3 regions of the Desulfobacter hydrogenophilus genome follow, and region 2 is predicted to be linked to each of the others. Evidence: riboswitches for the same ligand, from Rfam matches in the RefSeq annotation. Region 2 holds a riboswitch; each other region holds the start of a gene.

Region 1 (4,264 bases), 2.3 Mb from region 2:
TCCGGGAACGTTATTTGAATCATTTTTTTTACTTCCTGTTATATATCATGCCTGACCTTGCCCTATTTTCCAAGGCAGCGTATGATCAAGTGTTTTTGATTAAACATTGTAATAAAAGCCGTTAAATTTAAAAAAAGAATCTTAAAAGAAGTGTTTTAAACAATCAAGGGAAAACTAAGGTGGTTTATCAGTTTGTAACAACGGACAAAGACTTGGCACAAGTATGCCTGAAACTTGAACCCTGTGAGATAATCGGCGTGGATCTGGAGGCCGATTCCATGCACTGTTTTTCAGAAAAGATATGCCTGATCCAGATTGCAGGCCCAGACCAGGCCTGGCTGGTGGATCCTTTTCTGATCAATGATTTCTCACCCTTTTCTCAAATCCTTGCAAATCCAGAAATTATCAAGGTGTTCCATGGGTCAGACTTTGATGTCAGAAGCCTTGACCGGGAGTTGTCCGTTGAAATTGAAAACCTATTTGACACCGAGATCGCCTGCCGTTTTTTAAATATTAAGGCCCGGGGTCTGGGCGCACTTTTGAAATCTTATTTTAATATAGATGTGGATAAAAAGTACCAGAAGGTGGATTGGTCCAAACGGCCTTTGAAAGATGATATGATTGCCTACAGTGTGGGGGATGTGGCGACGCTTGTGGAACTGCATGACCTTTTAAAGGATCGCCTTGAAAAGATCGGGCGTTTGGCCTGGGCCGAAGAGGAGTTTGATTTGCAGGCCAGGGTGAAATACGAAAATAACCATTTAAGGCCCTTGTTTAAAAAGTTCAAGGGGGCCGGTAAGCTTGACAACCGAAGCCTTGCTGTGCTTGAGCATCTGCTGGAAGTCCGGATTTCCCAGGCGGAGAAAAAGGATTTGCCACCCTTTAAAATTATGTCCAACCAGTCCATCATGACCATGGTTCAGCGCAGGCCGACCAGTGTTGAGGCTGTTTTGAAACATCGAGCGCTAAGCCCTAAGCAGGCTGGTATGTACGGGCAATTGTGCGTCAACGCCATTCAAACAGCCCTTGCCTTACCCCACCGGGAATTGCCCTCTTATCCTAGAACCCGGATGCCCCGAAAAAACTCCCAGGTCCTTGGCCGCATTGATGCATTAAAAAAAATGCGTGAGACTGCTTCCCAAACCCTGGCCATGGAGCCTGGATTTTTGATCAATAACAATATGATCGCTGCGGTGGCAGCGGACAAGCCGTCAAGCCCGGACGATCTGTTGCAGATTCCGGGTATACGAAACTGGCAGGTCGAGGCGCTTGGTGGGAAGATTATGGATACACTTTCCCGAGTGCAGTAATTAAGGCTCGCAATCAAAATAAAACCATCCATATGACTTTCCTTTTAAGCCGTCTTCTGCGTTGCGTCACTGAACACATATTTCGAATATGCTCCCAGTAACGCGCCTTGAATACGACTTAAAATCCTAAGTCATATTTGGACGATTTTAATCTGATCCCAAGCCTAACAAGAGAGAGGATAGACAATGCATATAGATTTTTGGAAAATGCATGGTCTCGGCAATGATTTCATTATGCTGGATGACCGGGACAAAACCATTGCCGGGCACATTGATTATTCGGATCTGGCCGTGCACCTGTGTCATCGGAGGTTTGGCATCGGTGCCGATGGCATTATTCTGGCCCGGCATTCTGATACCCATGATATACGGTTTGTTATTATCAATTCAGACGGGTCTCAACCGGAGATGTGCGGCAACGGCATGCGCTGTTTTGCCAAATATCTGTACGAGAACAATATTCTTGTCAAAGATGAAATAAAGGTTCAAACCCTGGCCGGAACTGTGGTGCCCCGCATTGAAAAAAAGCAAGATGCACAGGTGGTCTCCGTATGCGTGGATATGGGGGTGCCACGGCTTATTCCTGAACAGATCCCTTTTGTCTATGATGGAAAGATGGCCCTTGGGGTGCCCATTGAAACAGGGCAGGGCACAATGTCCGTTTCCTGTGTCTCCATGGGGAACCCCCATGCGGTGATCTTTGTGAATGATTTGTCACTGGTGGACATTGAAGTTGTTGGTCCCATGGTGGAAAATCACCCCCGTTTTCCTGAAAAAACCAATGTGGAGTTCATTGAAGTCATCTCTGACAGCCAAATAAAAATGCGGGTGTGGGAACGCGGGGCCGGGGTAACCCTTGCCTGCGGTACCGGGGCCTGTGCTGCCGTTACGGCCGCTCATCTGACGGGATGGGTAGGGCGACAGGTGCGTGTCCATCTGGACGGTGGAGATCTGGATATTTTATGGGATGAATCCTCTGGTCATATTTTTAAGACCGGGCCTGCCCAGACCGTTTTTAAGGGAACTGTTGAAATTTAACTCCGGGTTGACAAACCTTTTTATTCTCTATATAGCATAATTCATCGTTTGGGGTGGCGCACAGCGTCTGAGATTATACCCATTGAACCTGATCCGGATAATACTGGCGAAGGGAAGAGCGGACAAGACAGCAATAAACCTGGAAAAATCCGGATTTAGGTATTTTTATAGCCGTTTGCCCTTCCTTTGAGGGGTAAACGGCTTTTTTTTTAAGGATTTTTGCCTATGAATATTTTTGTCAACGGAAAACAGGAATGCATAGAGTCCTGTACTTTGGCACAGTTGATTGCCTGGAAAAAACTCGATGCAGGGGCGCTGGTTATCGAACTTAACCAGCAAATCATCAAACAGGAATTTTGGCCGACAACTGAACTCCAGGACAAAGATCGCCTGGAGATGCTCAGTTTTGTCGGAGGAGGCTGATTATGAACGACGATTTACTTTTATTAGGTGGGAAAGAATTCAGTAACCGGTTACTGACCGGTACCGGGAAATTTGGCAACCATGGACAAATTCCCAAGATGCTTGCGGCCAGTGGTTCACAGATGATCACGGTCGCCCTGCGCCGTGTCGACGTCTCGGAGCAGTCTGAAAATATTCTCGAATACATCCCCAAAAATGTGACCCTGCTGCCCAATACATCCGGCGCCCGCAACGCAGAACAGGCCGTTCGCGTTGCCCGTATTGCCCGGGAAGCCGGTTGTGGTGATTTTATTAAAATCGAAGTTATCACCGATATGAAATACCTGATGCCGGATAACTGGGAGACCTTGAAAGCGACGGAAATTCTGGCCAAAGAAGGGTTTCAGGTGCTGCCCTATGTTTTGCCCGATCTGCCCCTGGCCAAACGTCTGGAAAACGCAGGAGCCGCAGCGGTGATGCCCCTGGGCTCGCCCATCGGAACCAACCGGGGACTGGAGACCAAACCGCTGATTGCCATGTTAATTGAGAATGCCTGTGTGCCCATCGTTGTGGATGCGGGAATCGGTAAACCTTCCCAGGCTGCGGCGGCAATGGAAATGGGTGCAGATGCGGTGCTGGTGAATACCGCCATTGCCACGGCCCGGGATCCCGAAGCCATGGGACGCGCCTTTGATCTGGCGGTCAAAGCCGGGCGGGCGGCCTACCTGGCGGAAATGGCCGAGGCGTCCACCTTTGCCCGCGCCTCTTCTCCGCTCACCGGATTTCTTGACGAAGAACAGCCATGAGTTGACCTGGTCTATCAACACCTATGTTCAACTCAATGTCATAAGTTTAAGTATGTGTCGTTTGTTTTACCATGAAGGACATGAAGCGCATGAAGAATATATACCGGAAAATTAATCTTCATGTCCTCCATGCGCTTCATGGTTCTAATTGGAATCATCTTAATTTTATGACATAGAGGCTCAACCCACAACAAAACATGAAAGAAATTTAATAGCTTATTGCGACTTTCATAAAATGAGGATCGAATTATGTCATTCTACAAGGTAGTTGAGCAGTACCGTGATTTTAATGTTCCTAAATTTTTTGACCAGGTGAATGATGAGGACATCATCCTCAGTATGGCCAAGGAAAAACCCGATCCTATGGATCTTTTGACTCTGCTGAGCCCTCGGGCTGCCGGACATCTTGAGGCCATGGCCCGAAAAGCCCACCAGTTGACCGTGCAGTATTTTGGCCGCACGATCCAAATGTTTATTCCGCTGTACATCTCCAACTATTGTAACAACGGTTGTGCTTACTGTGGATTTAATCACAAAAATTCCATCCTTCGCCGAAAGCTCAGCCTGGAAGAGATTGAGATTGAGGCCAAGGCCATTGCCAAAACCGGGATGCAGCATGTGCTCTTTCTCACCGGTGAAGCCCAGCACATGACCCCCATGTCGTACCTGGTGGATGCGTCGCGACTGCTCAAGAAACATTTTGCATCC
Region 2 (4,264 bases):
TATCGGAGTTTCGGAGACGTCGCGCAAAGTCGGGGCTATTCCGATTTCAACATAAGTATAGATCTGTTCTTCACGGATTGTAATCACAGCGCATCGGGTGGCCTTTTGATATACCATGATGGTGGTTTCCGGAGCTTTAATCCTGGAAATGACCTCCCAGTTGTCCTTTTCCATATTTATGGAAAAAAAGTTATATAGAGAATTGGACTCCACCCGCCCCCTAAGGGTAAGGATTCCGGATCTAAATCCGGGTGTTGAGACCACGACCGTGCGGTTTTTTATAATTGTCAATTCCTCGGGCACCAGCACATCCTCAAAATCATGGTAAATTGCAAGGGGTTTAGTCTCAACTTCCGACTGGGTGGATTGACCCTGTTCCGGGGCAGACGCCCCCTGAAAAACCCCGCACCCTGAAACAAAAATAAAGGCGGTAAAGATCAAACAAATTAAAAAGGTTGATGGTAGACAATGACGAATGTGCATTAATTTTCTCCCAATTATCCGTTACCTCAAATGTTATTTCTTCTAAAACTAATCCCCTTAAATGTCAATTCAATGTCATTAAGGGCCATAAAAATTTTAAAATCCACAAATACGGTTGGAAAGACAAACCATATAGTGGATTTTATTGTTTCAATAATCCTAACTTCAGTACTGACGCATGAATATAAAACGATTGATGCAACTTGTCAGGATGAAGCCGCTATCCAAGCAGAGCCCCCACACGTTTAACAGCGCAAAAATCACCGCACATGGTACAGACTTCTTTTTCCCCAGGCTGGGACGACTTGCGGTATTCCCTGGCCTTTTCCGGGTCCAGGGCGCAATCGAACTGCCCCTCCCAGTCCAGGGCCCCCCGGGCTTTGCTCATTTTATGGTCTATAATCTCAGCATCTTTAAGCCCTTTGGCCAAATCTCCGGCATGGGCGGCGATCCGGGATGCAATAATACCTTGTTTAACATCGTCTGCGGTTGGCAGTCGCAGATGTTCAGCAGGGGTGACATAACATAAAAAGTCGGCACCATGCATGGCGGCCAGGGCACCGCCAATGGCTGACGTGATATGGTCGTAGCCGGGGGCAATGTCGGTAACCAAGGGGCCAAGCACATAAAACGGGGCGTTGTGGCAAAGCTTTTTCTGAAGTTTCATGTTCATTTCTATCTCATGCAGCGGCACGTGACCAGGTCCCTCAATCATAACCTGTACGTTTTTTTCCCAGGCCTGCTTGGTCAGTTCTCCCAAGGTGATCAGCTCCTCGATCTGGGGGGCATCTGTTGAATCTTTTATCGCACCCGGCCTGAGTCCATCCCCCAGGCTGATGCAGACATCATGGGCCTGACAAATGTCCAGGAGCCGGTCAAAGTGTTCATAAAAGGGATTTTCATTGCCGGTTTTTTCCATCCATTCAAACAGAATAGCCCCACCCCGGCTGACAATTCCGCAAAGCCTGGGATTCGCCTTAATGCTTCGGGCGCATTTTTGATTGAGCCCGGCATGGATAGTAATGAAATCAATCCCGTTGGCGGCATGAATCTCAACGGTTTCAAACCAATCTTCCAGGGTTATCTCTTCTGTGGGCTTTCCAGTACGGGTTAAGGTGTCATAAATAGGCACCGTACCGATCATCACGGGAATTTGTTCCACCAGACGCTTTCGAAATTTTTCAGTCTCGCCGGATACACTCAGGTCCATGACGGCATCTGCCTGGTACTCTATCGCCAACTTCGCTTTATTTAATTCTGAATCAAAACAGCAGACATCTTTGGATACGCCTAAATTAACGTTAATTTTAGTTTTAAGCCCTTTTCCCACGCCTGCTGCTTTCAGGTTTAAATGATTTTTATTGGCAGGGATAGCAATCCTGCCCTCGGCAAGGCCCTCCATCAGCTCCTGTTTTGAGATGGGTTCATTGGCGAGCACCTGTTCCATCTGCGGGGTGAGAATACCTTTTCTGGCTGCATCCATCTGAGTCGTATATGACTGTGACATGTGTACATCTCCTGTTTATATTTATTTTTGGGCAGGGAAACTGAAACGGAAAAGGCGGGAAAATGACAAACAAGCTCTATGCCAAAGCTTCAATCACTTTCCCTACGCCGGTACGAACCGGATCAGGTTCCAAGGGTTGAAGTCTTGAGCCAACTTCTCTCAGCTTTTACGAAAGCACCCCCGTGATCAACTAAAATATCAAATACTTGATTCGGAAGGTTCTGTCAATGTCTTGATCCTGAGACCAGATTTTCGACACGGTTAAAACAATGATTGAAAACCAATGACACCTGTAGTATTAATTTTATTTAATGGTTTTGGTGAAATTTAACCATGACGTCAAGCAATTTCTATGCATTTTGCCTGGCTAACATCCGAAAAAATTAAATATTTCTTAAGAAAAAGCCGAACTTTAGATACAGATATATAGGTTGAACCATACCCGAGACACGCGTATTAATGTATGGTAAAGAATAAGGCGATTTATTCAAGATCCCGTTAACGACGAGGCTGATTGGAATGATTTTTGCTTTACCATTCAGCGTATTTATAAAATCCGGCCCCAAATGACGATTTTTCCCGATTATAGCCTGATGATTGACACCCTGCCGGGATAATATAGATATAAACAACAAATAAAAGATAAGATAACATGATTAAAAGATCTTTAAAGAGAATGATTCCCGGACAACAACAGCATAATGGCGGATTTACACTGATTGAAATGATGATTGTCATTGCGATTATTGGAGTTTCCGCGTCAATGGCTGTTCCGAACCTGATGCTCTGGTTTGACAACTTAAGCGTCAAATCTGCGGCAAGGGACCTGTATTCGGCTATGCAGGAGGCCCGCATGATTGCGGTTAAGCAGAATGCCAGTGCGGCCATTGTTTTTGATACGACCAACAGCTGTTACTACATTTGCAGTGATAAAGGTGCTGATGACGACTGGGACTCTGCCGGGGATATGACCGGAACAGGCGATAACGTCATTGAACGAAGCGTGTCGCTGCTGTCACCGACGTATAAAAACAGAGTTCAATTTGGCAATGGAAATGCAACCACGCCTGTAGGCTCGACCTTTGGTGATTTCATTACCTATCCATCACCAAATAATGTTCTCGTTGTTAACTCAAGTGGCATAGGAAATGCCGGATATGTCTACCTTACCAACCCGAACAACGGCACGACCTATGCCGTAGGTACACTGTCCAGTGGATTAGTCAAACTACTAAAATGGGGTGGACCAGAATGGCCGTAAACAACCAGAAGGGATTTACCCTGATCGAATTAATGATGACCCTGGTCATCGGTGCAATGATTACAGGGGCGGCCTATGCCACCTATTTATCCCAGCAAAAAGCTTACTATACCCAAGACCAGGTGGCTGAAATGCAACAAAATCTACGGGCCGCGTTTTCAATAATCGCCATTGACCTTCGCATGGCCGGTTATGATCCCACGGCCAGCGGAAATTTTTCCGTCACCCCCACAAATGCAGGAAGAATCCAGTTTGAAACAGATACTGACGGGGATGGCGTTTTGGATTCGGATGAAACCTTTGTTATTGGCCTGGAACCCTCCGTCGATGCGGACGGGAACGGTATTCCCGAAGCAGACAGTGACGGGGACGGAGTACCAGACCCTGTGAATATTGTCATTAAGGCTGGCGGGGGCGGGTATCAGGACATTGCCGAACAGATCCAGGCCGTAGAATTCCTTTACATAGACAGCAATGAAGCAGTGACGGCCACTCCTTCTGACGTTAGAAGCGTACAGATCACTATTCTTGCCGCATCCCCAAAAAAAGACACAAGTTTTACCAATACAACCCAATATAAACCCCCGTCCCCCTCCGGGCAGACGTGGGGGCCGTACAACGACAATTACAGGCGCCGGCTCCGAACACTTAGAATTCGCTGCCGCAATTTAGGATTATAGGAGTGGATGTGCCATGAAAACAATCATAAAAAACCAGAACGGATTCACCCTGATTGAGGCTATGATTGCCATGATGGTCCTGGCTGTGGGCATTTTAGCCATCAATACCATGCATATCAGTTCCACCCGTGGCAATGCATCCGCCAACAAACTGACCATTGCAGGGTCTACCGGAGAAAACATATATGAAACCCTGACCAACCAAAGCTATTCTGATGCAGTGTTTGACGTCGGTGCTCATACGATCAGTGAACTGACCGGATTCGTTCTACCCGGATCCATATCCGCAGCCACCTGGAACGTCACCCAATGGTCCAATACAGACACTGTGGA
Region 3 (4,264 bases), 2.2 Mb from region 2:
GCTCAAAAAATGGGTAATGGTGCCGTTCACAATGGTTGACCCGGTGGCAAATATCATGTCACACCAGTCAAGGGCTTCCTCGAAATTTTCCCCGGATTCTATACGCACCCCAAACTTTTCGGAGCCCACGTTGTCCGGGTCAAGGTCCAGGACCCGCACCGTATTCTGTTTGGCAAGATATTCCAGAAATCTGGGTTGAAGCCCGACCAGAAGAATCTTTTTCCCTGAAAACTGCGGTTGTTCAATCAGATTGTTGGCACACTCCACCGGTTCCTTGTCCTTGCAATGTATTGTTTTTTCACAAAGATCCAAGGCTCTGTAAACCGCATTGAGCCCTGCAATGAAAATTGCTCGGTCACTGGTTTTTGTGTGGTCCAATTCAAGCAGACCATCCACGGACAAAGAGATATCCGTGTACTCGTCCGTAAAGGACTGACCCACAGCCCCGTTAAACGTTGCCGCCATCATCACCTCTTTACCTTTGACAATGGGGTAGTCATCATGCTCCGGGGTGCCGATGGCCTCTTCTACGGACAAAGGTTTACACTTGATGTCAATTCTTTTGTTTGCCAGGTCGTGGCGGACAATTTCTGATTTTAAGGCGTCTTTTAGTTGAATGTAAATGTCGTTGATATTCATTTTATTTCCTTCTATTCGTTCAGGCCGAAGAGCAAACAGTTTCTATGTGTTGGGCGTGTCTTTTAGTTTTCCGGCCCGTCAAAAAAACCTAACGGCCTACTATACTGCCTTAAACTCATCTTGAAAACAAGCAAATGACCTGGCACTGACGGCATGTTTCCTAAAACAAGCAGATGGACTCTTTTGACCATACGCCTTTACCGCTTATGGCTGTTCCAGGTCTTAACCAGATTTGCTGCTTGAAGCCCTGGGTCATCTGCCTCAGATATCGCAGATACAACGAAAAAACCGGCAACGCCGGTCCGGGCAAGCGACGGTATGTCGGCAAGTTTGACGCCGCCGCCAACCACGACGGGAAGCGAACTGAGTTGGGCAAGTGTTGTAATATCCTCAATACTTCTTGTAATTCTTTTTCCGTCCACATCAAGCCCGCTGTCCGGTTTGGTCTGGGTTTCATGCAAAGGACCTGCGCCAAAATAATCAATAAGGCTGACATCGGCATTTTTTATATACTCAAACAATTCATGGGTCCTGGCGGATAAGCCGACAATGGCATCAGGGCCTAGATATTCCCGGCAAACGTCCACGGGTATATCCGATTGGCCCACATGGATGCCGTCAACGCTTATACCTTGTTTTTTGGCCGCCAGCACCACGTCAAGGCGGTCATTCACCAACAGGGTCACAACGTCGGATTTACCGGTTTGCGCGATGGCTTCGGACGCCTGGCCGGTTAATTCAATCAATTCCCTGGCAGACGCTGTTTTGGATCGGACCTGCACGCATGTAATGCCGGCCTCCACCGCATCCCGGATAATGAACGCCACAGGACGCCCTTTGGTATTCTCCGGGCCCACCACAAAATAGGCTGAAATATCCAGTTTACTTCTCATGCGTATTTGTCCCTTTCAAAATACCATTAACTTTATCCACTTTGGCTGTCATCATGTCCGTAAATCCAGGCCGGACATCGGCTTTCAAAACAACGCCCGTACGGATGCCTTTTTCGGCAAGCACAAAGGTTGCGTCCTTTACAACCTTCATCACATCATCCCATGGGCCTTCTATCTCTGTGAACATGGAATTGGTTCGATTTTTAAGACCGGATTCCCTTATGATTTTTATAACTTGTGCAACCTCTCCGCTAAGCTCGTCCCCTGTCCCGCAAGGTGATATGGCAACTGAAACCAATGTATTCATCTATTAAATCTCCTCAATGTCAAATGGGTTTTCTGCAATGTCCCTGGGTTTTGCTTTATACAATTCGTCCAAAAAATGAACCTGAAAACTTGCCGGTGCATCTGTTTTTTCAGCGGCGCGAGAACCGGCCAGATTATAAACAGCCGTGCCGGTCAATGCTGCGATAAACGCAGGGGCCGCAGTGGCATAAACAGCCATGACGCCGCCCAAAGAGCAGCCTGATCCGGTAATTTTTTCCATAAAGTGTGAGCCGCCATGACAGAGGGCTACAACAGAACCATTGGTAACCAAATCCTGCTTGCCCGACACGGCCACAGCCCCACCGGTCCATCGGGCCAGGGCCACGGCCCCATCCTTGGCTGCGCTGACCGTATCCTGGGAATCCACCCCCCGGACATTGGATGTTTTTGTGCCGCCATCCAGCCCCCATAACCCGGCCAGGGCAATAATTTCAGAGGCATTCCCACGGATGATACTGGGTTTACAGGATTTAAATGCCAGCAACAACCGGGTGCGAAGCTCACCGATGCCAATGGCCACAGGATCCAGGACCCATGGTTTTGCGCTGTTATGAAGCGTTTCTGCCATGCCGGGTAAGGTCTTTTCATAGACAGGCTCTATGGTGCCCATATTTATGTAAGCGGCACCACCGGCCTGGGACAAAAATTGGGCTTCATCGGGCATATAGACCATGGCTGCCGAACCGCCCACGGCAAGCTGGGCATTGGCGACAAAGTTGATGGTCACCGTGTTGGTGACGGATCCTGCCATGGGATTGGTTTGCTGTACGGTTTCAACGGCATGAATTATTTCGGCTTGAATATCTTTTTTAAGACTCATTTATAATTACTCCTTCCGCTGGTATTATCCAGATCAAGTTCAATGGTATAATCTCAGCCCTGCGGTCAAGGCCGCATTCAGTCCGTTACCCACAGACAGGCACCCATTTATATTTCTGCCTTTTTAACTTTTTTTTGCCTTTATTGTCATCTCTTTTTCCAGGGCAATTCCATGTAAACATATCCTGGAAATAAAAATAAGGGTTCTCTCCAATATAATTGATTCTTGGATGTTGAGCGCATGATATATATCCCTGCCGGGACCATATTTCAGGTTCTTGATAATCTTTTTATCCTTTGTTATACTTTTTTTGAAAATAAAAAAAGTTCCTTTCCTTGAAGGATGTATGTTGTTACGGCTCTATCAAGTTTTCATTATATTCTTCAAGCATACAGTTAAACATTCGTTTCCGAAAAAAAACGTTGGCAACTTCTTGATCTCAATTTTTTATGAAGGAGGAAAGATGAGTGACGCTGTAGAAATATACAAGCCCCAACATAAAGTACGTGTCATCACAGCAACGTCCCTTTTCGACGGCCATGACGTGTCTATAAACATGTTTCGAAGGCTGCTTCAAAGCACCGGTGCTGAGGTGATCCATTTGGGCCACAACCGTTCCGTAAAGGAAATTGTGGACGCAGCCATTGAAGAAGATGCCCAGGGCATAGCCGTTTCCAGTTATCAGGGAGGGCATATCGAATTTTTCAAATATATCGTAGATCTTTTGAAAGAGCAAAATGCCTCTGACATTAAGGTTTTCGGCGGCGGCGGAGGCGTTATTGTGCCCGATGAGATTCAGGCGCTTCATGATTACGGCGTAGCCAGGATATATTCTCCTGAAGACGGCACACGGATGGGACTGCAGGGAATTATCAACCATATGGTAAAGACGATTGATTTTTCCACGGTAGAGGATGATGCCGTTGATTTTAAATTGTTGTCTTGTGAAAACAAACGTCTGGTGGGCAAGGCGATTACCGCAATGGAACAAGCCAAGGCTTCCGGCAACGGCCATTTGGACCATTTCAGGGCCCAACTATTGAAAAAAACAGGAAACAGAACTGTGCCGGTCATGGGCATCACCGGAACCGGTGGGGCGGGGAAATCTTCGCTGATTGACGAACTGATTATTCGCATGATCAATGATGTAAAAGATATGAAGATCGCTGTTATCAGTTCGGACGTATCCAGAAGAAAAACCGGCGGTGCCCTTTTGGGGGATCGCATTCGAATGAACGCCATCGGAAATGATCGTGTCTACATGCGCTCCCTGGCGACGCGAAAAGCCCACTCGGAAATCCCGGAGGCACTGGGAGACGTCATTTCTGTGGTCAAGGCCGCCGGATTTGATTTTATCATCGCCGAAACCGCCGGCATAGGTCAGGGGGATTCCCAAATTACCGACCAGGTGGATTGCGCCATGTATGTTATGACGGCCGAATTCGGGGCGGCAAGCCAGTTGGAAAAAATAGATATGCTGGATTACGCGGATCTGATTGTGGTCAACAAATTCGAAAAAAGAGGAGGAGAGGACGCTGTCAGGGATGTTCGCAAGCAGGTGCAAAGAAACCGGAATGCATGGGAC

Evidence for each region. A riboswitch is a leader RNA that binds a small molecule or an ion and turns the genes downstream of it on or off. The one in region 2 is predicted to bind thiamine pyrophosphate.
Region 1: linked by a shared signal. The riboswitch ahead of thiS (sulfur carrier protein ThiS) and the one ahead of thiC (phosphomethylpyrimidine synthase ThiC) in region 2 are both predicted to bind thiamine pyrophosphate.
Region 3: linked by a shared signal. The riboswitch ahead of thiM (hydroxyethylthiazole kinase) and the one ahead of thiC (phosphomethylpyrimidine synthase ThiC) in region 2 are both predicted to bind thiamine pyrophosphate.

The regions. Positions count from the first base shown of each region.
Region 1 is NZ_CP036313.1:284,133-288,396, reverse strand. It holds gene thrS (threonine--tRNA ligase) at 1-23, opposite strand, end outside; gene EYB58_RS01370 (ribonuclease D) at 180-1,310, shown strand; gene dapF (diaminopimelate epimerase) at 1,497-2,348, shown strand; TPP riboswitch at 2,388-2,482, shown strand; gene thiS (sulfur carrier protein ThiS) at 2,574-2,771, shown strand; gene EYB58_RS01355 (thiazole synthase) at 2,774-3,556, shown strand; gene thiH (2-iminoacetate synthase ThiH) at 3,806-4,264, shown strand, end outside.
Region 2 is NZ_CP036313.1:2,589,859-2,594,122, reverse strand. It holds gene EYB58_RS11510 (hypothetical protein) at 1-483, opposite strand, end outside; gene thiC (phosphomethylpyrimidine synthase ThiC) at 704-1,990, opposite strand; TPP riboswitch at 2,071-2,182, opposite strand; gene EYB58_RS11500 (GspH/FimT family pseudopilin) at 2,643-3,251, shown strand; gene EYB58_RS11495 (PilW family protein) at 3,242-3,931, shown strand; gene EYB58_RS11490 (type IV pilus modification PilV family protein) at 3,945-4,264, shown strand, end outside.
Region 3 is NZ_CP036313.1:427,680-431,943, forward strand. It holds gene EYB58_RS01925 (Rossmann-like domain-containing protein) at 1-639, opposite strand, end outside; gene EYB58_RS01930 (thiamine phosphate synthase) at 837-1,532, opposite strand; gene EYB58_RS01935 (MTH1187 family thiamine-binding protein) at 1,522-1,839, opposite strand; gene thiM (hydroxyethylthiazole kinase) at 1,843-2,679, opposite strand; TPP riboswitch at 2,672-2,796, opposite strand; gene icmF (fused isobutyryl-CoA mutase/GTPase IcmF) at 3,143-4,264, shown strand, end outside.